4 regions of the Sporomusa sp. GT1 genome follow, and region 1 is predicted to be linked to each of the others. Evidence: a T-box and tRNA genes for the amino acid it is inferred to sense, from the RefSeq annotation. Region 1 holds a T-box; the other regions hold tRNA genes.
What was found. The T-box of region 1 lies ahead of GT1_RS02650 (valine--tRNA ligase). A T-box ahead of a tRNA ligase gene usually reads a tRNA of that ligase, here a tRNA-Val.
Positions count from the first base shown of each region.

Region 1 (6,064 bases):
GCTTTGGTCTGCAGCGCCATGTCAACGGCGGCCAAAGCTTGCGGGCCATTGACGCGTTGGCTGCCATGACCGGCAATATTGGCACTGCCGGCAGCGGCGTTCAATATGCGCAAAGAATGACACAGTGTTTTAATTATAAGTTTCTCAACAGCCCTGCTGGCACCAGGTATATCAATATGAATGAATTCGCCCGGGAACTGGGGAGTCTCAATGAGCCGCCGGTTAAGTTGCTCTGGGTGGCTTGCCGTAATTTGATGACGCAAGATGTGGCAAGCAGCATGTTGGTCAAAGAGCTTGAAAAGCTGGAATTGATTGTTACGGTGGAACAATTTCTTACACCTACGACCCACTATTCTGATATTGTTTTGCCGACAACTACCCACTTTGAAGAGCTGGATGTGGTTTCCGGCTATTGGCATCATTGGATTGGTTTAAATGAGCAAGCCATTCCGCCATTTTTCGATTCCAAGAGCGACCTTGAAATTGCCCGGCTGTTAGCTGGAACGTTAAATCAGTACCGGGAAGGCAGCAGTTCTTTTCCGCTTGACAAATCACCGGCCGACTTTTTGGATAGCGAATTTAACGAGAACGTGTATACCCTGCTCGGGATTAGTCACTGGTCAGAATTGGGCACCGGGCCAAGACGGGCAGCTATTGCGCGAACGGCTTGGCAGGATAAGCGCTTTGCGACCAACTCAGGCAAGTTTGAGTTTTTTTCGACTAAGGCGCTGGCTAACGGCCTAACGGCATTGCCTGAATATAGACCAGGGGCTGTGCCTGATGGTACGTATCCGTATTGGTTCATAACCTCACACGCGCAGCAGGGACTTAACTCGCAATTTCAGAATATCACAGCCTGGCCTAAAGCGTCGGAACAAATGGTATTCATCAATCCCGAGACGGCGGCGCAGAAAGGCTTAGTAAATGGACAGCAGATAAGAGTATACAATAGCATGGGGGCAATAACTCTCAAAGCTTGTATTTCCCAGGATATACCGCCAGATGTATTAGTTTGCCACCAAGGCTGGCGACCGGGAAAAGATAGCAGCCTTAACGCCTTAAACGCAGGTCTGCCGACAGATATGGGGGATATAGGCACAGGCTATAAGGGTCTCGCTTTCTATGATGTTTTTGTGGATTTCGAGCCGGTATAGTTTTTAAAAGAAAGGCACTAGGTAAAATGAAGGTTGTAATTGATGCGCAAAAGTGTGTAAATAAACGTTTTGCCAGGGTAAAATGTACTGATTGCAGGGATAGTTGCCCGGCTAAATGCATTAATGAGACATTGGAAATAGGAAACCATTGTACCAATTGCGGCCTCTGTCTTGCCGTCTGTCCGGCTGAGGCAATCGGCGGAGTCAGTTATTCTGTAGAAGCTGTACAGCAACTATTCACCAGTCAGGAGCCCATAAGACTAATCTGCCAACGCTGTCAACCTGACAGTTTGTGGCCTTGCTTGGGCTTTTTAGATCCGACCTTGCTCTTGGCGCTTGTATTTTCGGCTGAGGATGGCAGGCGGGAAGTTGCAATCTACCAGGAGGAATGCAGGCAGTGCTGTGATGAGATTGCCGAGCATCTCGTAAGGACGGTAGCGGAAGCTAACCGGCTTATGGGCTCCGGTACGCCAAGGATTGTGAATGCCAAACAAAAATTTGACGGCTTGGCGCCAAAAGCGGTTTCACGCCGTGAATTTTTCGCCAAGCTTTGGGAATCGTCTGTTTCGACAATTAGGGACATTGCCTTTGCGACTGCCGAAGAAATGCGGCCAATTCCGCGCCGAGATTTATTTAGCAAGAGTGGTATTGCTCAGTTGCATCAAAGTGAGCTATACAATCAGACAACTTTTAAAAAACTTGCTGTCGGGAAAAAATGCAATACCTGCGGCCTGTGTGCCAAAGTGTGCAGTGCGGGTGCGATTGCTACTGCTTCTAAGGAGGGTATCTTCAAAATTAGGCATAACCCGGCTAGGTGTAAAAACTGCGGTGTTTGTGCTGTGCTTTGTCCTCAGGGAGCAATCTCGCTATTGCCGGCAAGCTTGTTAGCCGAGACTATTGTAGGGCTGTTTAACATGCCGGTCTGCCAAGATTGCGGCCGGAAATATCAGCCGGTGGGCAACGCGGGCGTTTGCAGCGACTGTATGCAGAAGTCCAGAATTTTTTCTTCCTAATTATATGCTGCTTTTATTTCTATGAGCGCAATCTTGACATAAATACTACCATTTATTATAATTATTCATAATCCCTATTTATGAGATGGAGTTTGGTTCTATTGAGTAAAATCAAAGAAAACCCTGGCTGGCAACATACTATTACTCCATTCATATTGTCTGGAGGGAAAAGCCGGCGAATGGGGAGAAATAAATCTTTTGTAAGACTGGGCGGCAGGCCGTTAATCGAAATTGTTGCCGGGAAAGTGGCCGACATTTTCCAGCAGAAACCGGTGATTATTACCAATCATCCGGAGGAATACTCTTATTTAGGGTGTAACATGATTGGTGACATTGTCAAAGATAAAGGCCCGTTAGGCGGCATCCATGCAGGGCTGATTAGTTCACCTACACCTTATATATTTGTTTTTGCCTGTGACATGCCTTTTATCGAAAAAGCCTTTATCCACTATATGATGAACCGGTTAGCAGGGGAAGATATTCTTATTCCGCATAACGGGGAAAGTGTAGAGCCTTTGCACGCAATATATTCAAAGCAGTGCATAGCGGCTATTGAGCTTCATCTTCATAAAGATCATTGCTGTGTTCAATCTTTTTTTCAAGATGTAAATATCGCCTATGTTGAGCAACCTGAGATGACTGGGCTGAATATCCTGGATCATTATTTCTTAAATGTGAATACAGTGGAAGATTTAACAGCAGCTGAGCGTTACCTTGTGCAGTCGCGTGATAACCTCAAATCTTGACATGGTTTACTTTAAACAGGTATAATAAAAACCAATTACATACAATAACGGCGAAGAATGGAAAAGTAGGCTGATGCGCCTGTTTTAGAGAGGGAACCCGAGGCTGGAAGGTTTCTCTGTGTGCAAGCTGAAGGTCATCCAGGAGCCGCCCCGCTGAACCGATTTAGTAGGCGTGGCCGATTGCCCCGTTACGGCAGAGCAAGTGTTCGGTTTTGGCCGAAAATCAAGGTGGTACCGCGGAAGTTAATTCTTTTCGTCCTTATAGTGGATGAAAAGAATTTTTTTATTCTAACAAAAATTATAATTTTTGCGCGCCTCAGCGGTTTTTTCTTGTTTAAATTATAGCAGCAATAACTCTGACGCCAGTTTATGCGCAAACATATATTCAAGGAGGACATATGGAACAGAAGAACAATATTCCAACCGTTTATGACCCACAGGCCGTTGAGGCCAAATGGTATGCATTCTGGGAAGAAAATAACTTATTTCATGCCAAAACAGATCCAAATAAACAGCCTTTCAGCATTGTTATTCCGCCGCCCAATGTTACCGGACAATTACATATGGGCCATGCCCTGGATAACACCTTGCAGGATATTCTTATCCGGTTTAAGCGGCTGCAGGGGTATGATACGCTGTGGATGCCGGGTACCGACCACGCAGGGATTGCCACCCAGATAAAGGTGGAAGAAATGCTGGCCCAGGAGGGGAAAACCCGCTATGATTTAGGGCGCGAAACCTTTATTGACAGGGTATGGGACTGGAAAGCCCAGTACGGCAGCCGCATCATCAATCAACTCAAGCGTTTGGGTGCTTCCTGTGATTGGCAGCGTGAGCGCTTTACCATGGATGAGGGCTGCTCAGAGGCCGTCCGTGAAGTATTTGTCAGCTTGTATGAGCAAGGGCTTATTTACCAGGGTAACCGTATCACCAACTGGTGCCCGCGCTGTAATACGGCACTTAGTGATATTGAGGTAGAGCATGAGGAGCAGCCGGGTAATTTGTATCATGTCCGTTATTCGGTAGAAGGTGCTGACGGCGAGTATGTAACTGTTGCCACTACCCGGCCGGAAACCATCCTGGGAGACAGCGGAGTGGCTGTGCATCCTGAGGATGCCAGGTATAAACATTTGCTGGGGAAATATCTGGTGCTGCCGCTGGTAGGCCGTCGTCTGCCAATTGTGGCTGATGAATATGTTGACCCTTCCTTTGGTACAGGTGCGGTAAAGGTGACGCCGGCGCATGATCCCAATGACTTTGACATGGGACTAAGGCACAAGCTTCCCGAAATTATTGTTATGAATCCTGACGGCACCATGGCCGCAGATACCGGTAAATATGCCGGCATGGACCGCTATGAATGCCGTAAGGCGCTTGTTGAGGACCTCAAAGCTCAGGACTATCTTGTAAAAATTGACGAACACAATCACGCTGTCGGCCATTGCCAGCGCTGCAGCACAATTGTTGAGCCGCTGGTATCGAAACAGTGGTTTGTCAAGATGGAGCCGCTGGCCAAACCGGCGATTGAGGCGGTAACTTCAGGCAGCATTCAATTTGTACCTGAGCGTTTTACTAAAACTTACACCAATTGGCTGGAGAACATCAGGGACTGGTGTATTTCCCGTCAGATTTGGTGGGGTCACCGGATTCCGGCCTGGTATTGTGATTGTGGCGAAGTTACCGTATCCCGGGATGACATTACCGCCTGCCCCAAGTGTGGCGGCAGTGTTGAACAAGACCCCGATGTGCTGGATACTTGGTTTAGTTCGGCGTTATGGCCGTTTTCCACCATGGGCTGGCCGGAAAATACCGCCGAGTTAAAACAATTTTATCCGACCAGTGTACTGGTGACAGGCTATGATATTATTTTCTTCTGGGTTGCCAGAATGATCATGATGGGACTGAAGTTTCAGGAGGATATTCCTTTCCGGCATGTCTTTATTCATGGTCTGGTACGTGATAGTCAGGGACGGAAGATGAGTAAATCGCTCGGTAACGGTATTGACCCGTTAGACGTGATAGATAAATACGGTGCCGATACCTTGCGCTTTATGCTGGTAACCGGCAACACGCCTGGTAATGATATGCGTTTTTACTGGGAACGGGTAGAGTCCAGCCGGAACTTTGCCAACAAGATTTGGAATGCTTCGCGGTTTGTGCTGATGAACCTGGAAGGCTTTGACCCGGCATTTGTACCAGATGCCAAAGCCTTTACCCTTGCCGACAAATGGATTTTGAGCCGTTATAACCAGACGGTGGCGGATGTTACCCGCAATCTGGAAAGGTTTGAGCTGGGGGAAGCTGCCCGCATGGTATATGAGTTCATCTGGGACGAGTTCTGTGACTGGTATATTGAGTTGGCCAAAGGCCGTCTTTATAATAAGGAAGATGCTGAAAGCCGCAAAGTGGCCCAGTATGTTCTCAGTTATATATTAGGTAATACGCTAACCCTGCTTCATCCCTTTATGCCCTTTATCACCGAAGCCATCTGGCAGAGCCTGCCGCACCAGGGGCTTAGTATTATGACCAATAGCTGGCCGGTGGAAGACACAAAACTGTCTTACCCTCAGGATGAGCAGCTTATGGGTATTTTGATGGAAGTAATTAAAGCGGTGCGCAATATGCGGGCCGAAGTCAATGTGCCACCGGGGAAAAAGAGTGAGGTTATTTTAAAGATTGCCGCTGCTGAGCTTAAAACCCGGCTTGAAGCCAATAGTGACTATATCAGAATATTGGCTGCCGCCGAGCCGGTGACAATTCTTGCCATTGATGCCGCCACACCGGAGAACGCTATGACCGCAGTGGCAAATGGCGTGGAGATTTACCTGCCGCTTAAGGGACTGATTGATGTTGAGAAAGAAACAGCCCGGCTAAACAAAGAAATGGTCAGTCTGGACAAAGAACTTTCCCGTATTGCCGGCAAACTTGATAACCCTGCCTTTACCGCCAAAGCTCCTGCAGAGGTTATTGAGAAAGAAAAGACCAAACAAACTGAGTATCTGGAAAAACAGGCAGCCATTAAAGAGCGCCTGGCCTATTTAGCCCAATTGTAGCAAGTGCCTGTAGTCTGCCAAGTCTAAAGACGTAGGATGAATAGAACACTGCGGATTTGGGCTTGGTGGACTACTAGTACCCTTATATTAATATGGAG
Region 1 covers NZ_BMBX01000001.1:503,595-509,658, reverse strand. The annotation lists gene GT1_RS02665 (molybdopterin-dependent oxidoreductase) at 1-1,154, shown strand, start outside; gene GT1_RS02660 (ferredoxin family protein) at 1,181-2,167, shown strand; gene GT1_RS02655 (molybdenum cofactor guanylyltransferase) at 2,248-2,913, shown strand; T-box leader at 2,958-3,177, shown strand; gene GT1_RS02650 (valine--tRNA ligase) at 3,312-5,966, shown strand.

Region 2 (6,064 bases), on a different contig from region 1:
ACGTGATGAAAAACCAAATCGGCGAGGTAAAAATTAGCAAAAGCAAGAACGCGAAAAACAGCGGGCTGACAATTGCCAACGTCAGGTAAAACACCAGATTCTTGAACACAAGCTCACCCCCTCCCTTCGAATAGTAAGCCAAACGTAGAAAGGTAACTGGACCTGATAGGCTTATTATACACCATTATTATTGTGAAATAAAGTACAAATTTTACAATAAGCTAAAACTTTTTCAAATTTATTGGCTGTTTTGACGAATTTGTCTTTAAATAGAATAATTTGTATGATAAAATCTATGCTTAAACAAATTATATAAGGTAGAATAGATATAAGGTTAAAATAACGCAAGGAGGAAGCTATCCATGGAGTTGTGGTATACAGAATATCAAACCGAAAACTTGGGGTTTACCGTCAGGATAAAAGAAACACTTTATACAGGCCGGTCGCAGTTTCAGGAAATTGCGGTAGTCGATTCGTACGAATTCGGCCGGATGCTGGTATTAGACGGTGTTTTTCAAACATCTATTGTGGATGAGTATATCTACCATGAAATGATTGCCCATGTGCCGCTATGTGTACATCCTAACCCTAAGACTGTCCTGGTTATCGGCGGTGGTGACGGCGGTACGATTCGTGAAGTGGTTAAGCACCAGTCGGTCGAGGTGGCGGAAATGGTAGAGATTGATGGCACGGTGGTTGAGGTTTGTAAAAAGTATTTGCCGGAAATCAGTGTGGCGCTAAATGAAAGCCATCCGAAGCTGCGTCTTACAATTGGTGATGGCATTAAGCACATGCAGGAAGTGGAAAACAAATACGATGTTATCATTGTCGATTGTTCTGATCCTATTGGTCCCGGCGAAGGCCTGTTCACCCATGCCTTCTACCAGAATGTACATAAGGCCTTGAAAGCAGATGGACTGTTTGTACAGCAGACAGAGTCGCCGTTTTATCATCAGGAACTGATAAAACGGCTGCAAACCGATATTTCCTCACTGTTCCCGATTACGCGCTTATACCTGGCAAATATTCCGATTTACCCGAGCGGTCTGCACTGCTTTACCATCGGTTCCAAGCAGTATGACCCGGCTGCAGTCGATATCTCCCGGATACCGGAGATTGCCGATACCCGCTACTATAACCGGGATATACAAAAAAGCTGCTTTTCCCTGCCGAACTTTGTGCGGGAATTATTGAAGCAAGCTTACGTGTAACGGAAAAAGCGCGATGCCACACTATGACTGCTAAATGACAGCGGGAAAGGAAAGCTGCCGGTCATGCAGGCTGTTGTGAGGCAATCGCGCTTTTGGTAATTTACGGAGCAATGTACTACATCAGGTTTTCCGGATTTAGCCCTGCCAGTGCAGGCAGTACGAACCGGCCGTCTTTACGGATGAGCTTGTCGTCAAAGTAGATTTCACCGCCGCCGTATTCGGGATTTTGAATGCAGACAAGATCCCAGTGAATGGCTGATTTGTTGCCATTAAAGGCAACGTCATAAGCATTGCCGGGAGTAAAGTGGAAGCTGCCCTTGATTTTTTCATCAAAAAGAGTATCTTTCATCGGGGTTTCAATATAGGGATTAACGCCCAGGGCAAATTCGCCAATATAGCGGGAGCCTTCGTCGGTGTCAAATATTTTATTGATTTTTTCGCTGTTATTGGCAGTAGCCTTGACGATTTTGCCGTTTTGGAATTCCAGGCTGATATTTTCGTAGGTGAAGCCTTGATATACTGCCGGCGTGTTATAGGTAAGGACGCCGTTTACCGAATCTTTGACAGGCGCGGTATAGACTTCGCCGTCCGGTATATTTCTGAGTCCGGAGCATTTTACAGTCGGAATGCCTTTTATGGAAAAGGTGAGGTCGGTGCCGGGGCCGGTAATTTTGACTTTATCGGTTTTTTCCATAAGCTCAATTAAGGGGTCCATAGCTTTGGCCATTTTGGCATAGTCAAGGTTGCAGACATTGAAATAGAAGTCTTCAAAGGCTTCGGTGCTGCTGTTAGCCAGTTGTGCCATAGAGGCATTAGGCCAGCGCAAAATGCACCATTTGGTGTCGGGAACGCGGATGTCAAGATGTACAGGCTTAACCCAGTTTTGCTGGTAGCTTTGCAATTGAGCAGAGGGGACATCAGCCATTTCGGTAATATTAAAACTGGCTCTGATGGCAATATAAGCATCCATCTCTTTCATCCGGGCCTGTTCCCAGGAGGCAGCCAATTTCAGTTGTTCCGCTGAGGCGCTCATCAGCAGCGCGCGCTGTAACTGACTGTTTTTAATTTCGAGAAAAGGGATGCCGCCGGCGGCGTAAGCTTCATCAACAAGGGCTTTAGCCAGCGGAAGAGCATCGTCATACATTTCAATTAATATTTTTTCGCCAGGCTTAAGGCTGGTTGAATAGCCAATCAGGTTTTTGGCGAGAGTTTTGATTCTTGGATCCAAAATACGACCTCCTTACAGGTTGTTAACTATCCTATATCAGTATTTGATGTTTTAGCAAAAATATCCTTTGCATTTATTGGGCTATTACATAAAAAAAATGCCGTAAGTGCTTGCAATTTTATTTTTCCTAGTATATAATTCATTATGTCATAATAATTCCTCGATAGCTCAGTCGGTAGAGCAATCGGCTGTTAACCGATTTGTCGTAGGTTCGAGTCCTACTCGAGGAGCCATATGGCCCGTTGGTCAAGCGGTTAAGACACCGCCCTTTCACGGCGGTATCAGGGGTTCGAATCCCCTACGGGTCACCATAAGCAGCGAACCAGGTTCTCATGAGCTGATAGGCGAAATGAGAACCTGTGTAAGTCGCTTACTTCCGAGCGGAAGTGAGGAAGCGTATTCCTTGATCAATTAATTAAATGGGCGATTAGCTCAGCCGGGAGAGCGCCTGCCTTACAAGCAGGATGTCGGCAGTTCGATCCTGTCATCGCCCACCATAGAAAAGCTTCAGATATCATAATATATCTGAAGCTTTTCTGTTTTTTGCTTGTGAAAAAGCACACCAATGCCGTAACTTGCAGGAAAAGTATGAATTTTGGCGAATCATGTCAAAAAGGTGGTGGAATTTGGTGCAGCTTTCCAAATCTAAACATACCGTAGCGATGCTGTTTGTTGGTATAGGACTTTTAGTAATAATGTGTGGACTTATTGTGAATTATTATAATTATCAATACCAAAATGTAGTGGCAACTGAACGGGAACAGCTGGCTACAGTTGCCGAGTATTTGAACTTGTATTTTGATACTAAATTAATAGGTCTAAAAGTGTTAGCCGGTTCTCCTAATGTACGCAGTCTTGAAGTGGAACGGGTTCGCAGTGATTTGCTGTCAGCCGCCGCAGTGTTGGGAGTAGATAATGTTGCTGTATTTGACCCGAAGGGTAACTTAATTGCTGATTATTACTCCAACTCCGGTTCTGTACCGTCGGCGGCCGGCGATCCGAAGCTGGTGGAGACGTTTGCTGCACCACTGGCAGGGCAGACAGAGATATCCGGCAGGATCGTGCATCAGAGCCTGGAAAACGCTTATATAAACTTGCGGGTTCCTGTCATGAATGAGAATAAGGTTATTGCAATATTAGTAGCGTATGTACCGATTAGTGATATGTCGATGGCGCTTTTCCAGGGAAATATAGCCGAATGTCAGTATATCTTCATTCTGGATGCCAGCGGCCAGTTTATTTATCATTCGCGTCTGGCTGAATTGTATCCGGAAAACTCTTTATTAAAAGATCAGCTAAGTGGCCTGCTGTTTAACGGAGAAGGTGTAGTGCAATTTAATTCGATGGTGGATGGGGTAGACAAGCTGCTGATACATACTGCTTTGAATAATGCCACCTGGCAGGTGGCAACGGCTGTGCCTCTGCATGTTGTATATGCCAGAGTGCTGCGAGAATCCATGGATGATGTAGAGAATCTCCTGCTGCTCTTGGTTTGCTTTGGCCTCTTATATGGTGTGTGGCGGCAGGCAAAACGCCATGAGCGTGAGCGTGAGCAGCTCAGGCTGGAGCGCATGAAATGTGTTAACCAATTGGCGGCTGGAATTGCCCACGAAATCAGGAACCCGCTTACCTCCATAAAGGGCTTTATTCAGCTTATGGCCCGCCGTACCGACAAACCGCCAACGCCGGAACACCTGGAAATTGTGCTTGCTGAAATTGGCCGGATTGATAATCTGATCAGCGAATTTCAAATGCTGGCGCGTCCGCTTAAGGAACCGGTGTTTGAAGAAGTGAATATCTGTAAATTATTAGAAAATGTAGTTTTACTTATGGAAAGCCAATTGCATACTAAAAATATTACCTTGCAATTGCAGTTGCCTCAGGGACACTGTTTGACTTTTGGGGATATATCGCAGTTGAAACAGGTATTTATTAATTTATTGAAAAATGCCATAGAAGCTGTGCCGTTTGCCGGCATTATCAGTCTTGCCGTCAGCAGACAGCAGGATATGCTGGCAGTGACGGTGGAGGATAATGGTGAAGGCATTGCGGCAGCAGTTGTCGAAAAACTGGGAACTCCCTTCTTTACTACCAAAGAAACTGGTTCCGGTTTGGGGCTTTCGGTATGTTATCGCATAATCCAAAATCATGGCGGGACTATCAAGGTTTTTAGTGAGCAGGGGAAAACGACATTTACCGTGTTTTTGCCGGCGGCTGTTGAAGATGAAGCTGTTGAGGCGATATGCTGTTAGCAGTCTGCCAAGTTTAGATTTTTGGTGTATAATATAGTTATATATGCTAAAGCAGCCGGAGGGGAGCTGCGGTTTCACCAGAGTTGGTTTGGAGCGGGGGGTGTTGGTATGGAAGCAAAAGAACGGCGTGAAAAAATTGCCGGTTTGCTAAAAGCAAGCGGGCAGCCGATAACCGGTACGATACTGGCCAGACAGTTAGGAGTAAGCCGGCAGGTTATTGTGGGGGATATCGCCATTTTGCGGGCAGCAGGGCTTGATATCTACGCTACTCCTCAGGGTTATGTTATGTTACCGGCGACTGCCGCTCCGGCGGTTATTACCGCCAAATTTGCCTGCCGTCATGGCGTTGAGCAGATGGGGGAAGAACTGGCAATAATTATTGATAATGGCGGCAAGGTACTTGATGTCAGTGTGGAGCATCCGGTATATGGGGAGATTAAAGCCAACTTAATGCTGGCTTCCCGGCGTGACTTAGCCGAGTTTTTACACAAATCAGCAGAAGGCGGGGCTGCACCGCTTTCCCTTGTTACCGGTGGTGTGCATTTGCATACAGTGGAAGCCGCATCAACGGAAATTATGCAAAAAATCGCAGCAGAGCTTAAGAAAACCGGAATATTGCTGTACTAACTCTGGTTTATAAAAACAACGCTGTCAGTTTACGGAAGCTGACAGCGTTGTTTTTTTTTTGCTTTGGTGCTAAAACTAAGTTAGTTAGTGCAGATTATCTATAGTTTTTTAAAAAAAGTAGTTGTCTTTCACGCAGAAGAGAGCTATAATAGCTGACAAGACAGTTGTAAAGACATGGGGGTTTTGGTATGGATATAATACATCGGTTGGAGCGGATTCCGGTTAGTCGCTTTCATTATAAGCTGCTGGTTTTGACCGGATTAGGCTGGCTGTTTGACGCTATGGACACAGGCATTATTGCTTTTGTGCTGCCTGTATTGGCAAAGGAGTGGGGATTATCTGCCACGCAAATGGGTTTTATCGGCAGTATGGGGCTGTTGGGAATGGCAGTCGGTGCGGTACTTGCCGGTTCGGCGGCCGATCGGTTTGGGCGCAAAACGGTATTTTCGGTTACTTTGGTTGTTTATAGTGTAGCTACCGGCTTGTGCGGACTGGCCTGGAATTATGAATCTTTACTTTTTTTTAGATTTCTGGTAGGTTTTGGTCTGGGGGGAGAACTGCCGGTAGCGGCAACACTCATGGCCGAATATTCGCCGCCTGCCAGCCGGGGGCGGTTCATTGTCTTATTGGAAAGCTTCTGGGCGGCCGGCTGGTTGGCAGCAGCACTCATCTCTTACTTTATTATTCCCCGGTACGGCTGGCAGATGGCCTTTTTCATTGGTGCGCTGCCGGCGCTGTATGTGTTT
Region 2 covers NZ_BMBX01000015.1:12,370-18,433, reverse strand. The annotation lists gene GT1_RS15460 (hypothetical protein) at 1-109, opposite strand, end outside; gene speE (polyamine aminopropyltransferase) at 363-1,211, shown strand; gene GT1_RS15450 (aminopeptidase) at 1,327-2,439, opposite strand; tRNA gene GT1_RS15445 (tRNA-Asn) at 2,597-2,672, shown strand; tRNA gene GT1_RS15440 (tRNA-Glu) at 2,676-2,750, shown strand; tRNA gene GT1_RS15435 (tRNA-Val) at 2,861-2,936, shown strand; gene GT1_RS15430 (PAS domain-containing sensor histidine kinase) at 3,045-4,691, shown strand; gene GT1_RS15425 (transcription repressor NadR) at 4,800-5,318, shown strand; gene GT1_RS15420 (MFS transporter) at 5,507-6,064, shown strand, end outside.
Region 2: it has a tRNA-Val gene. The T-box ahead of GT1_RS02650 (valine--tRNA ligase) is inferred to sense a tRNA for this amino acid. The anticodon was not compared.

Region 3 (6,064 bases), 490 kb from region 1:
GGGTTTTTTTATCATGATAGAAAGTATAACTTTCACCTGGATAAGGGCAACATCGGCTTGTGCTTTCGCCAAAGGCTCGGCGCAAGCCGTGTTTTCTTTATGCTTGTCTGAGTAGTCAATAAGCCGAGTTCTGTTCCGCGTTAGCGGTGATGATCATTTATCTGGGCCGGCAGTTGCCTGACAGCTCAAGCGACACAACCCGGAAGGCTCAGCGGGCAGCTTCATCCCTTCCCTATTCGGTCTTGCTCCAGGTGGGGTTTACCTAGCCAGTCAGTCACCTGACTGCTGGTGCGCTCTTACCGCACCGTTCCATCCTTACCTAACCAAGGTTAGGCGGTCTGCATTTCTGTGGCACTTTCCCTGAGGTCGCCCTCGCTGGACGTTATCCAGCACCCTGCCCTAAGGAGCTCGGACTTTCCTCGAGTGCAATCAAGCACCCGCGATCATCTTTCGTACTCAGAGGTTAATCAACCGGATATTTATTATATCACTTGTTCAACACTAAATCAATAAGAACTAAGCAGTACTAAAACAAGAGTTACTCCGGTCAAGACACAGCTGTATTAATAGGATCTAAATACATCCTGCTGTACATTACTAGCCATAATTTGTACATTCCAGTTTTTTTTGCCGGCACACAGGGTTAAATACCTGACCACACTTTCCACCACCGGTTGTTCGGTAGCAAAATGACCGGCATCTATAATAACCATCCCCTCAGCAATTGCCTGCTGGGCATCATGATATTTTACATCGCCGGTCACCAGGACATCGGCTCCCGCCTTACTTGCGGCTTCAATCAAACTGGCCCCGCTGCCACCGCATACCGCCACAGTGTTAATTACAGCATCGGCCGGACCTGCCACTTTAATTGCTTCAACAGCTAACGCCGTCTTTACCTTCTGTATAAATTCTGCCAAAGGCATTGACTCTGTCAGGCGGCCAACACGTCCCAAACCGTGACGAAGGCCGCTATTTTTAAGTACATATTCATCGTAAGCAACTTCTTCATAAGGATGGGCCGCCAGCATGGCAGCAATCACCTCAGAGCGCCGCGATTTTGTGACAATGGTTTCCAGCCGGTATTCCTCAACAAATTCAAGCTTGCCCTGTTCACCGATAAATGGCGCAGTCCCGGCAAGCGGTAAAAATGTGCCGATCCCCTGAGTCTGAAAAGTGCAATGGCTGTAATTCCCAATATGCCCCGCACCAGCTTCAGTCATAGCCATGCGCACCTGTTCGACATGGGAGGCAGGAACAAAAACTGCCAGCTTGTGCAGCGGCTCCTGATAAACCGTCGTCAGCGGCGCAATAGCCAGCAGATTGAGTTTCCGGGCCAGTACATCATTCACTCCCCCGGGCGCACTGTCAAGATTGGTATGGGCGGTATATACGGCGATTCCATGTTTAATTAAAGTGGACAACATACTTCCTAATGGCAAATCGGTGCGAAGCTGCGAAATTTTTTTAAATATTAGCGGGTGATGGGCAACAATCATGTCAGCGCCTGCCGCGATTGCTTCACTAATAACCGCCATATCTACATCCAAAGCTACACTGACTTTATGTATAGTCTGTTCCGGACTGCCAACCAACAGACCAACATTATCCCAATCCTCTGCCAAATAACCAGGAGCTAACTGCTCAAGCCCGGCAATAATATCACGGCATTTTACAGACATGCAAGCTTGTCCTCCAATTCTTTCAGTTTTCCATTAAACTCTCTGTATTTTACAGAATTAACGGCTTCCGTACTGCCGGCCATTGCCGAAAGTACGCCACGCAAATGACTGATCAATTCTTCGATATGCTGTTTCAACAGCGGATGCCTTGTATGCCAGAGCAGCGGTCCAATTTCATATAATACCGGCTCCACTTGCCGGCTTATTCCTTGTTCTGCCGCAATGATCTGATATAACCGCCCATCCTCTTCCACCAATTGTTCATCAACGATGTGCCAATTGTTAATACATAACCATTCTCTAACAAGTGCGGCAGCAATCATGGGTTGTAAAATAAGGCGTTTAATGCTTATCGTCACCTCTGGCCGGGATGTCAAAATGTCAATAATATTTGCCCCACCCATGCCGGCAATCACAGCGACGTCGGCTTCACCGGGGCTAAGTACCTCAAGGCCATTCCCCTGCCGTACGGAAACCTGTTCTGCCAATTGCCGGGATTCCACCGCGTTTTTCGCCGATAGATAGGGGCCATAATGGATATCTCCGGCAATAGCGCGGGAAATAACATTCCTGGTAACAAGATATATTGGCAAATAAGCATGATCTGTACCGATATCGGCCATAGTTGCTCCGGCAGGAACCATGTCTGCAATGGTTTTTAATCGTTCGCCCAATTTCATTGTGTATCCTCCTGTCGGTTTGTCCTTGTTATTATTTCGCCTGGTGGCTAAAAAATCCTTTCCTCCTATATAGTAAGAAAAATCGCTGACGCGCAAAATCATTCTATTAGACTAAACAAAAAACCTGCGAGCTTAACTTCGCAGGTTTTTATGGTGGGCGATGACAGGATCGAACTGCCGACATCCTGCTTGTAAGGCAGGCGCTCTCCCGGCTGAGCTAATCGCCCGGGTAATTAGAATAAAGGATGTTCTGCGCTACCGCTCAGAACTAAGCAATTCGCACAGGTTCTGGTATCGCTTTCGCTCTCCAAAACCTGGCTCTCTGCTTATCACTCAGGTTCTCATGTCGCCTATCGGCTCGTGAGAACCTGGTTCGCTGCTTATGGTGACCCGTAAGGGAATCGAACCCTTGATACCGCCGTGAAAGGGCGGTGTCTTAACCGCTTGACCAACGGGCCAGAACAAATGGTGGGCCCACCTGGGATCGAACCAGGGACCAGCCGGTTATGAGCCGGCTGCTCTACCGCTGAGCTATAGGCCCTAGAGAGATTAAAACAGGTTTTCCGAAGAAAGCCTGTTTGGAAACATAGTTAGAAACGTATAGGATAGGATGTTCCGCGCTACCGCTTGGAACTAAGCGATTCGCACAGATTTCCGCGTCGCTGTCGCTCCTAGAAATCTGGCTCTCTGCTTATCTGCTTATGGCTCCTCGAGTAGGACTCGAACCTACGACCGATCGGTTAACAGCCGATTGCTCTACCAACTGAGCTATCGAGGAATATCGCCAACGTTAATTATTATAAGATAATGTATTTATTACGTCAAGTAGTTTAGCAAATTTATTCAAGGAAGTCTTTTAATTTCTTACTGCGGCTTGGATGACGAAGTTTCCTCAGTGCTTTAGCTTCTATCTGGCGAATCCGTTCACGGGTAACGCCAAAATACTGCCCCACTTCTTCGAGAGTACGAGCCCGGCCATCATCCAGGCCAAATCTGAGACGCAGCACTTTCTCTTCACGCGGAGTAAGTGTTTCAAGCACTTCCTCCAGCTGTTCCTTAAGCAACATAAATGATGCTGCTTCAGCAGGAGCAGGCGCGTCCTGGTCTTCAATAAAGTCGCCTAAATGAGAATCTTCTTCTTCACCAATAGGCGTTTCCAATGATACAGGTTCCTGCGCGATTTTCATAATTTCCCGTACCCGCTCGACACTAACATCCATAGCTTTGGCAACTTCTTCCGGCGATGGTTCACGCCCAAGTTCTTGCAGCAGCTGGCGTGACACGCGAATGAGCTTGTTGATGGTTTCCACCATGTGCACTGGAATACGGATAGTACGAGCCTGGTCGGCAATAGCTCTGGTTATGGCCTGGCGTATCCACCAGGTAGCATATGTGCTAAATTTATATCCCTTGTTGTAGTCGAATTTTTCTACAGCCTTAATTAGTCCCAAATTACCTTCTTGAATAAGATCAAGGAACAGCATCCCCCTGCCAACATACCGCTTGGCAATACTTACAACCAGTCGTAAATTAGCTTCTGCAAGCCGGCGTTTGGCCTCCTCGTCTCCTTGCTCCATACGCTTTGCCAGTTTCACTTCTTCATCAGCGGTTAAGAGCGGTACCCGGCCAATTTCCTTAAGGTACATACGAACAGGGTCATCGATGTTAATGCCTTCAGGAATGGTGAGATCTATATCTACTTCTTCGGCTGTGGATTCAATCTCAGCCATGTCAGGGCCTTCAATCAATTCACTGTCCGGGGCATCATCAACAATTTCAATACCTTTATTGCTAAAGATTTCATACATATCATCAATTTCATCAGGACTCATATCATCGGTCTGCATAGTATCCATAATTTCGGCATATGTTAACACACCGCGTTTTTTTCCTTTATGCAATAGCTCATTGACATGCTCGCCTGAAGTATTTTTCTTATCGGCCATAGTTTTCCCCCCTTCCCGTGGCAATCGACAGTAGTTGATTTATCCATACCTGCTTATTAGTGATGCAATTTGCTAATTTCATGTTTAATTCGCTGACTTTCCGCCAGTTCCTGCAGAAAGCTACTATCCCCCATGCGTTCTAATTCGTCGGCCATCAGCCGGTGTTGTTCGTACAATGTTGTTAAATGAGCTAACCTAATGGTTTTTATACAATCATCTACTAATTTGACTACATCCTCAAACTGTATTTCCATTAACATAATATGTGAAAATTCGTTATTGGCTTTTTCACTTAAGCTATTCACAACTGTATTTAGTTCTGCCTGTGTAATATTTTTTTCCATATTATACGCATTAAATATCAAATTAATTATCTCTTGTTGCAAAACACCTTGAAATTCTTGTGGAAAAATTTTTGCAAATACATAAGGAACCAGTGATAAATCATCGCACATCAAACGAATCAGTTGACGTTCAGCCTGAACTACTGCTGGTGCCGGTTGTTTATATAAGAAGGCAATGTTTATAGTTTTCCCGTTTTTTACATTTTTATCCTTTTTAAGCTGAACTATATATTTTGTTATTTCGCTCCGTAAAGCGCTTTCATCAACAGCAAGTATCTGAGATAACCGTGTAATATGAGCATTGATTTCTACCGCATTATCTGCCTCGGCCAAAATGGGTGCCAGTTTGCCAACAACAGCAATTTTGCCTTGAACAGTAGAATAATCATCTGATTTTAACGCTTGGTCAAGCTGATAATCCAACAGAGACTGTGCTGCTGCCAGTAACTCTTCAAAGGCTGCACTGCCATGTTTCCTAATAAACTCGTCCGGATCCTTACCATCTGGTATTGTTACTACCCTGATAGCTGCGCCTAATGCCCGCACAGTATTGAGCGCCCGCAGGGTTGCATTCTGGCCGGCTGCATCGCTGTCATAGGAAAACAAAAGCTCAGTATTAAGGTTATTAAGTTTCAGGAGGGTTCTGGCCTGTTCTGGTGTAAAAGCCGTCCCCAGGGATGCCACTACATTTTTGATGCCATGAGTATACAGCGTGATAGCATCCAGATAACCTTCAACAATAACTACCTTGCCTAAGTCGCGAATAGGCTTATATGCACTCTCAATGCCGTATAGTACCTGGCGTTTATTAAAAACTTGAGTTTCCGGTGAATTAAGGTATTTAGGCTGAGTATCATCCAAAACCCTGCCACCGAAACCTACAATCCGGCCTCTTACATCGCTTATCGGAAACATAATACGGTTACGGAATCGATCGTAAACGCCATCTCCTGATGTCCGGGCAGCACACAGCCCTGATTTCAGCAGTATATCAAGAGTAATGCCTCTTTCACTGAATGCTGATGATAGTTTATCCCAGAATGGTGGTGCAAACCCTAGTTTAAAAAAATCAATACATTCAGCAGTTATGCCACGACTGGTCAGATAATCACGGGCCGGTTTACCATAATTGGTTTTGGTTAGACAGGAATGAAAAAAATCTCTGGCTAACTCGTTTACCTGATATATTTTGGCTATTTCCTGATCCCGGGCTTGCTCGCGCGGGGATTTTTCCTTTTCCGGCATAGGAATGTTAAGTTTTTTCGCCAAGAGCTTTACCGCTTCAAAAAAAGTAATGCTTTCAACTTTCATGAGGAAATTGAAAACATTGCCACCGCTCTGACAACCAAAACAATAGAAAAAACCTTTATCCGGAGTTACCGAAAACGAAGGTGTCTTCTCGTTATGGAAAG
Region 3 covers NZ_BMBX01000001.1:11,664-17,727, forward strand. The annotation lists RNA gene rnpB (RNase P RNA component class A) at 105-459, opposite strand; gene GT1_RS00075 (Nif3-like dinuclear metal center hexameric protein) at 564-1,682, opposite strand; gene GT1_RS00080 (class I SAM-dependent methyltransferase) at 1,673-2,362, opposite strand; tRNA gene GT1_RS00085 (tRNA-Val) at 2,514-2,589, opposite strand; tRNA gene GT1_RS00090 (tRNA-Glu) at 2,746-2,820, opposite strand; tRNA gene GT1_RS00095 (tRNA-Ile) at 2,829-2,903, opposite strand; tRNA gene GT1_RS00100 (tRNA-Asn) at 3,065-3,140, opposite strand; gene rpoD (RNA polymerase sigma factor RpoD) at 3,202-4,308, opposite strand; gene dnaG (DNA primase) at 4,365-6,064, opposite strand, start outside.
Region 3: it has a tRNA-Val gene. The T-box ahead of GT1_RS02650 (valine--tRNA ligase) is inferred to sense a tRNA for this amino acid. The anticodon was not compared.

Region 4 (6,064 bases), on a different contig from region 1:
CAGTGTTTGCTGTAGGAATAGCTTTATTGGTCTGTTTAGTGGCAAGCATTCTCATTATCAGAGATATGCAAATTCAGATTGAAACAGCGATGGCCGAAAAATCCAAATCAGATCTTGCCACCGCACTGGAAATTACCGATTATATGCTTCCCGGTTCCTGGCAGGTGAGAAATGGCGAATTATACAAAGGACAGTATCGCATTAATGACAATACCGAGCTGGTAGACAAGATTGCCCGCTTAACAGATGATACGGTTACGATATTTTTAAATAATACCCGTGTGGCTACCAATATCATGCGGGACGGCACCAGAGCAACCGGTACAGTTGCTGCCGACTATGTTACCGAGACAGTGCTTACCAATGGCAATCTCTATATTGGAGAAGCGGAAGTTGTCGGCGAAAACTACCAGACTTGCTACGCCCCGCTTAAAGATGATTCCGGCAACATTATTGGCATGTTCTACATCGGCGTCTCGAAAAAATTGGCAGACCAGCTTAGACACAGCTTTACATCGATTGCAGTATTATCTGCTCGAATTGCCTTGCTGTTCGCATTGGCTGGCACCTGCTTTATCCCGTTGGATACCTGGTCAATCGGCTTTGACAATCGTCCTGTGCTCTGTTGGAAGAAAAACTCTAAACATGGAAAAACGCCACGCTGATTGCGTGGCGTTTTTTAATCTTATAATCCTATATCTTACCTTACTTCACTGTTATTTCTTCTGTAGCTGCAATTTTGGCAGCTCCGCTTGATTCAAACTTTTTATTGCTAAGAGCCAAGGTAATGAGCAAGCCAAGGAACAAGAGTATCGCTGCCGCCACGAAGGTGTACTGGGCAGCCTGATTAGCAAAATTATCTTTCAGAAAAGCTACGATTTGCGGACCAACGATACCGCCACAGCCCCATGCGGTAAGAATGGTGCCATAAACAATCGGCATCAGCTTCTGACCGAATACATCAAGGACAAAGGAAGGCATAGAACCAAATCCGCCGCCATAGCAGAGCAGGACATAGCAGACAAGTACACCAAAGACAATAGGATTGCTAACAAACAGCAAAGCAATAAATACCAGCAGTTGTGTACCGAGAATGAGACGGAATGTCTGAACCCGGCCGATTTTATCGGATAAACCGCCCCAGAAGAAACGGCCTACACCGTTAAAGATGGAGCTAACGGCAATTAAGGTAGCACCGGCAGCGGCCAACCCGGCAATCACCTGCGGGTCTGACAGGGTGGCTGGATCCATAGTCTTTTTCAGAAGATCCTGTAATAAAGGAGATTGGAAACTGATAAACATAATACCTGCAATAATATTAAAGAAGAAAACGGTCCACATCATCAGAAATTTACCGGACATAATACATTCTCTCGCTGTAATTGCATCCTGCGAAGCTTGCGCTGACGCTGAAGTGGCCGGAGGGGTATAGCCTGGCGGCACGAAACCAGCAGGCGGATTAATCATGTAGTAACCTGCCGGTAAGGTAATGAAGAACATGACCGTACCTACATAAGAAAATACCAGAACAAGATTGCCACCTGTCATGCTCATAAAGATGGGAGCCAGAATTTTTGCCATAATGAGGGCGCCAAAACCAAAGCCCATAACTACCATACCGGTAATAAATCCCTTTTTGTCAGGAAACCACTTGGCAGCAGTTGCTACCGGAGTTACATAACCAAGACCCAAACCAATCCCACCAATAACACCATACCCGACATAGAGGAGTCCTAGGCTTTTGATGGAAAGCGCATAGGCAGCAATCAGATAGCCGAGACTGAATAAGAAACCGCCTGTCATGGCAAGCTTGCGCGGTCCGAATTTAGGAAGATTAATGCCGCCCCAGGCTGCAGCCAGCCCGAGAGAGAAAATGGCCAGGCTAAATGCCCAAGCTGCTTCGGAGTTAGTCCAATTGTTGGCATCCATAACTGGCTTTTGGAAAAAGCTCCAGGCATACACAGTTCCCAGGGCAACCTGCAGCAAGGTACCCATGATGGCTATCACCCATCGGTTTGGAATATTTTGTTTTTCTGTTCCCATAGTTCTTCTCTCCTTTACATAGTTCCATTGGTAATAGTAACTTTTGCTTGTCAGCTGACATCGGAGCAAAGACGGTATTACAATAAAATGGTTTTGTGGCAATTGAGTATATACGAAATATTCGCATTACTTAAGCGACATGCTTCCGGCGCCGTGAAAGCTGCCACCCTATCAAATGAGACCTCTTTTACATTACTATTATAGCCACCATCAAAACAATCCCGCCACACTATCCTGCTGAACGGTATAAACTTCGCGCCGAAATGACCCATTTACCAACCGATGTGTCATTGTTTCTCAGCATCGAATATTTTACCAAACAAAAAAATAAGCTTCGAGACTACTCAAAGCTTATTTTGTGGTGGGCGATGACAGGATCGAACTGCCGACATCCTGCTTGTAAGGCAGGCGCTCTCCCGGCTGAGCTAATCGCCCATAATTTGCAAAAGGAGGTTCTTCGCTTTCGCTCAGAACTAAGCGATTCGCACAGGTTCTGGTATCGCTTTCGCTCTCCAAAACCTGGCTCTCTGCTTATCACTCAGGTTCTCATTTCGCCTATCGGCTCGTGAGAACCTGGTTCGCTGCTTATGGTGACCCGTAAGGGAATCGAACCCTTGATACCGCCGTGAAAGGGCGGTGTCTTAACCGCTTGACCAACGGGCCATGAACAATTCTAACAAGGAATACTCTTCTTCACTACCGCTCAGAAGTAAGCGACTCACTCGGGTTCTCATTTCGCCTATCGGCTCGTGAGAACCCGGTTCGCTGCTTATGGTGACCCACGATGGACTCGAACCATCGACACCCTGATTAAAAGTCAGGTGCTCTACCGACTGAGCTAGTGGGTCGTCTTCACAAGATAGAATTATACAAGATACATATAGGCTTGTCAATAATATTTTCCGGAAAAATCGCAAAGTCAAAAAGAGATAACCCGCCAATGCAGGTTATCTCTTTTTGTTAATAGTTTAAAACATATCGGCAAGGATAATTGTCTGCTCGCGGCCAGGGCCAACAGAAACGATCCCGATTTTAATATCGGCAACCTCGCTCAGGCGTTCAATATAACGGCGGGCATTAAGCGGCAGCTCATCATAGCTTCGTACATGGCTTGTCGGCTCCTCCCAGCCTGGCAGTTCCTCATAGATCGGCTCAACCTGGGCAAGCACCTTAAGGCTGGCAGGGAATTCATTCAGGAGTTCGCCTTTATATTTGTAACCGGTGCAAATCTTGAGAGTCTTTAAGCCATCAAGAATATCCAGACGGGTAATTGCCATATAGTCGATTCCACTCACATAACCGGCATAACGCACTACGCAGGCATCCATCCAGCCGCAGCGGCGCGGACGTCCGGTAGTGGTGCCATATTCATGCCCCCGTTCCCGGATAGTGTCACCAACTTCATCATTAAGCTCGGTCGGGAAGGGACCTTCACCAACACGGGTGGTGTATGCTTTCACTACACCAATAACCTTATGAATTTGGGTTGGCCCTACTCCGGCACCGATGCAGGCACCGCCGGCAATCGGGTGTGAAGAGGTTACATAGGGGTAAGTTCCATGGTCTAAATCCAGAAGGGTGGCTTGCGCGCCTTCAAACAGCACTTTTTTATCGTTTTTGATAGCCTGATGCAGCACAGCAGCAGTGTCTGTCACATAGGGTTTAAGTTGACGGGCATATTCCAGATACTCTGCTTTTACTTCTTCATAATCAAAGCCTTCTACCCCATAAACCGCTTTCAGCAAATGGTTTTTGGCTTCCAGGTTATACTCCAACTTAGAGCAGAATTCTTCCTCATCCATCAAATCAACCATGCGGATGCCGGAACGGGAATTCTTATCCATATAGCAAGGGCCGATTCCCCGCTTAGTGGTGCCGATTTTTCGGTCGCCGCGGGACTCTTCCTCCACTTCGTCAAGCAGACGGTGATAGGGCATGATTACATGGGCGCGGTTGGACACTTTAAGGGCCGAAGTATCGATGCCTTTGTCCTGCATCCCTTTCAGTTCTTTAAGCATAACCGCCGGGTCAACCACCACACCGTTGCCCACTACGCAGGTTTTACCGGAATATAATATGCCTGACGGCAATAAATGCAGCTTAAACTCATTGCCATTAACAACAACGGTATGACCGGCATTGTTACCTCCCTGGTAACGAACAACCACATCGGCCTTTTCGGCCAGAAAATCAACAATTTTACCTTTACCTTCGTCGCCCCATTGGGTGCCGATAACCACTACAGAAGACATAGGATCAATCCTTTCTCTTTCTTGTTAAAATATAAGGTAAACTAAAATTACCGGTTTGCTTTATAAGCCAAACCGGGCCATGATGGTATCTACATGTCTGAGATAATGGGAATATTCAAAGCACTCTTCAATCTCTGCCGGGGATAAATATTGTTTAATATCCGGGTCGGCAATTACATTACTTTTAAAGTCGGCGCCTTCCAGCCATCTGGCCATAGCATTCCGCTGTACCCAGCGATAGGCCTCTTCCCTGACGGCACCTTTGTCAACAAGCTTTAAAAGCACCCGTTGACTGAAAATCAAACCGCCGGTTTTTTCAATATTGGCTTGCATGGCATCAGGATACACCAGCAGACGGTCTACAACATCGGTAAGAATTCTCAGCATGTAATCCACTAAAATAGTGCTGTCAGGCAAAATGACGCGCTCCACCGAAGAATGGGAAATATCCCGTTCATGCCATAGCGGCATATCCTCCAGAGCAGCCAGCGCATTGCCGCGTACCACCCGTGCCAGACCACTGACACGTTCACAGGTAATTGGATTGCGTTTATGCGGCATGGCTGAGGAGCCTTTTTGGCCGGGATGGAAATATTCCTCCGCTTCCCGGATATCAGTCCGCTGCAGATTTCTAATCTCAGTGGCAATTTTATCAAGTGAACCGGCCACAATAGCCAGAGTGGTCAAAAACTCTGCATGACGGTCACGCTGAATAACCTGAGTGGCTAATTTAGCCGCTTTAATGCCCATTTGCTGGCATACATGGGTTTCGATATATGGATCAATATTGGCATAGGTACCGACAGCACCTGACAGCTTGCCAATAGCCACTGCCTCTTTGGCCCGTTTGACGCGCTCAATATTGCGTTCTGTTTCATCAAACCATAAAGCAAATTTTAAACCCAGAGTAAGGGGTTCGGCATGAATCCCATGGGTACGGCCAATCATGACCGTATATTTATGTTCAGCCGCGCGGCGTTTTAAGACATCGCGAAGTTTAATAAGATCATCAATAATAATATCTGCCGCTTGTTTCATCATGACACCTAAAGCGGTGTCTTTAACATCACTTGAGGTTAAGCCCATATGAATGTACTTGGCAGGATCGCCCACATTCTCGGCAACCGCCTGCAAAAATGCCAAAATATCATGACGGGTTTCCTTTTCGATTTCGCGGATACGTTCAACCGAAAACTTAGCCTTTTCCTTAATAACAGGTACAGCCTCTGCGGGTATTTGCCCCAGCTTAGCCATAGCTTCGCAAGCAGCAATCTCAATCTCCAGCATCGTCTGAAACTCATTTTGGTCGGTCCAGATATGTCCCATTTCAGGATAAGTATAGCGTTCAATCATGATAACACTTCGCTTTCCGAACTGTTCTCCCGTTTAGCAGCCAGTCCAATTTATTTTATACCATTAAGACCATACGCAAAAACAACTCAGCCTAGTTTTTCCCTTTTTTCCCTTGTTTATCATAGCATTTGCCGCCAATCACTGTCAATAAAATTCGAATGATTATATTAATAATATAAATATCGTTCGGAAACTAAGACAGCCTGCATAGCTGCAGGCTGTCTTAGTTTGCTTTTAAGAGTTAGCAGTAATAAAACGCTCCATCAGAGCACGGATATCACCGGCATTTTGGAGACTAAGGGCTTTAGGCAGCAGTTCCTCGATTTCCCGGTCATGGAGTTTACGGATTACTGCCTTTACTCTGGGTATGGCGGGAGCACTCATGCTAAGTTCATCCAGCCCCATGGCCGCTAAGA
Region 4 covers NZ_BMBX01000012.1:93,462-99,525, reverse strand. The annotation lists gene GT1_RS14210 (cache domain-containing protein) at 1-665, shown strand, start outside; gene GT1_RS14205 (OFA family MFS transporter) at 706-2,043, opposite strand; tRNA gene GT1_RS14200 (tRNA-Val) at 2,403-2,478, opposite strand; tRNA gene GT1_RS14195 (tRNA-Glu) at 2,632-2,706, opposite strand; tRNA gene GT1_RS14190 (tRNA-Lys) at 2,816-2,891, opposite strand; gene GT1_RS14185 (adenylosuccinate synthase) at 3,012-4,295, opposite strand; gene purB (adenylosuccinate lyase) at 4,356-5,648, opposite strand; gene ptsP (phosphoenolpyruvate--protein phosphotransferase) at 5,883-6,064, opposite strand, start outside.
Region 4: it has a tRNA-Val gene. The T-box ahead of GT1_RS02650 (valine--tRNA ligase) is inferred to sense a tRNA for this amino acid. The anticodon was not compared.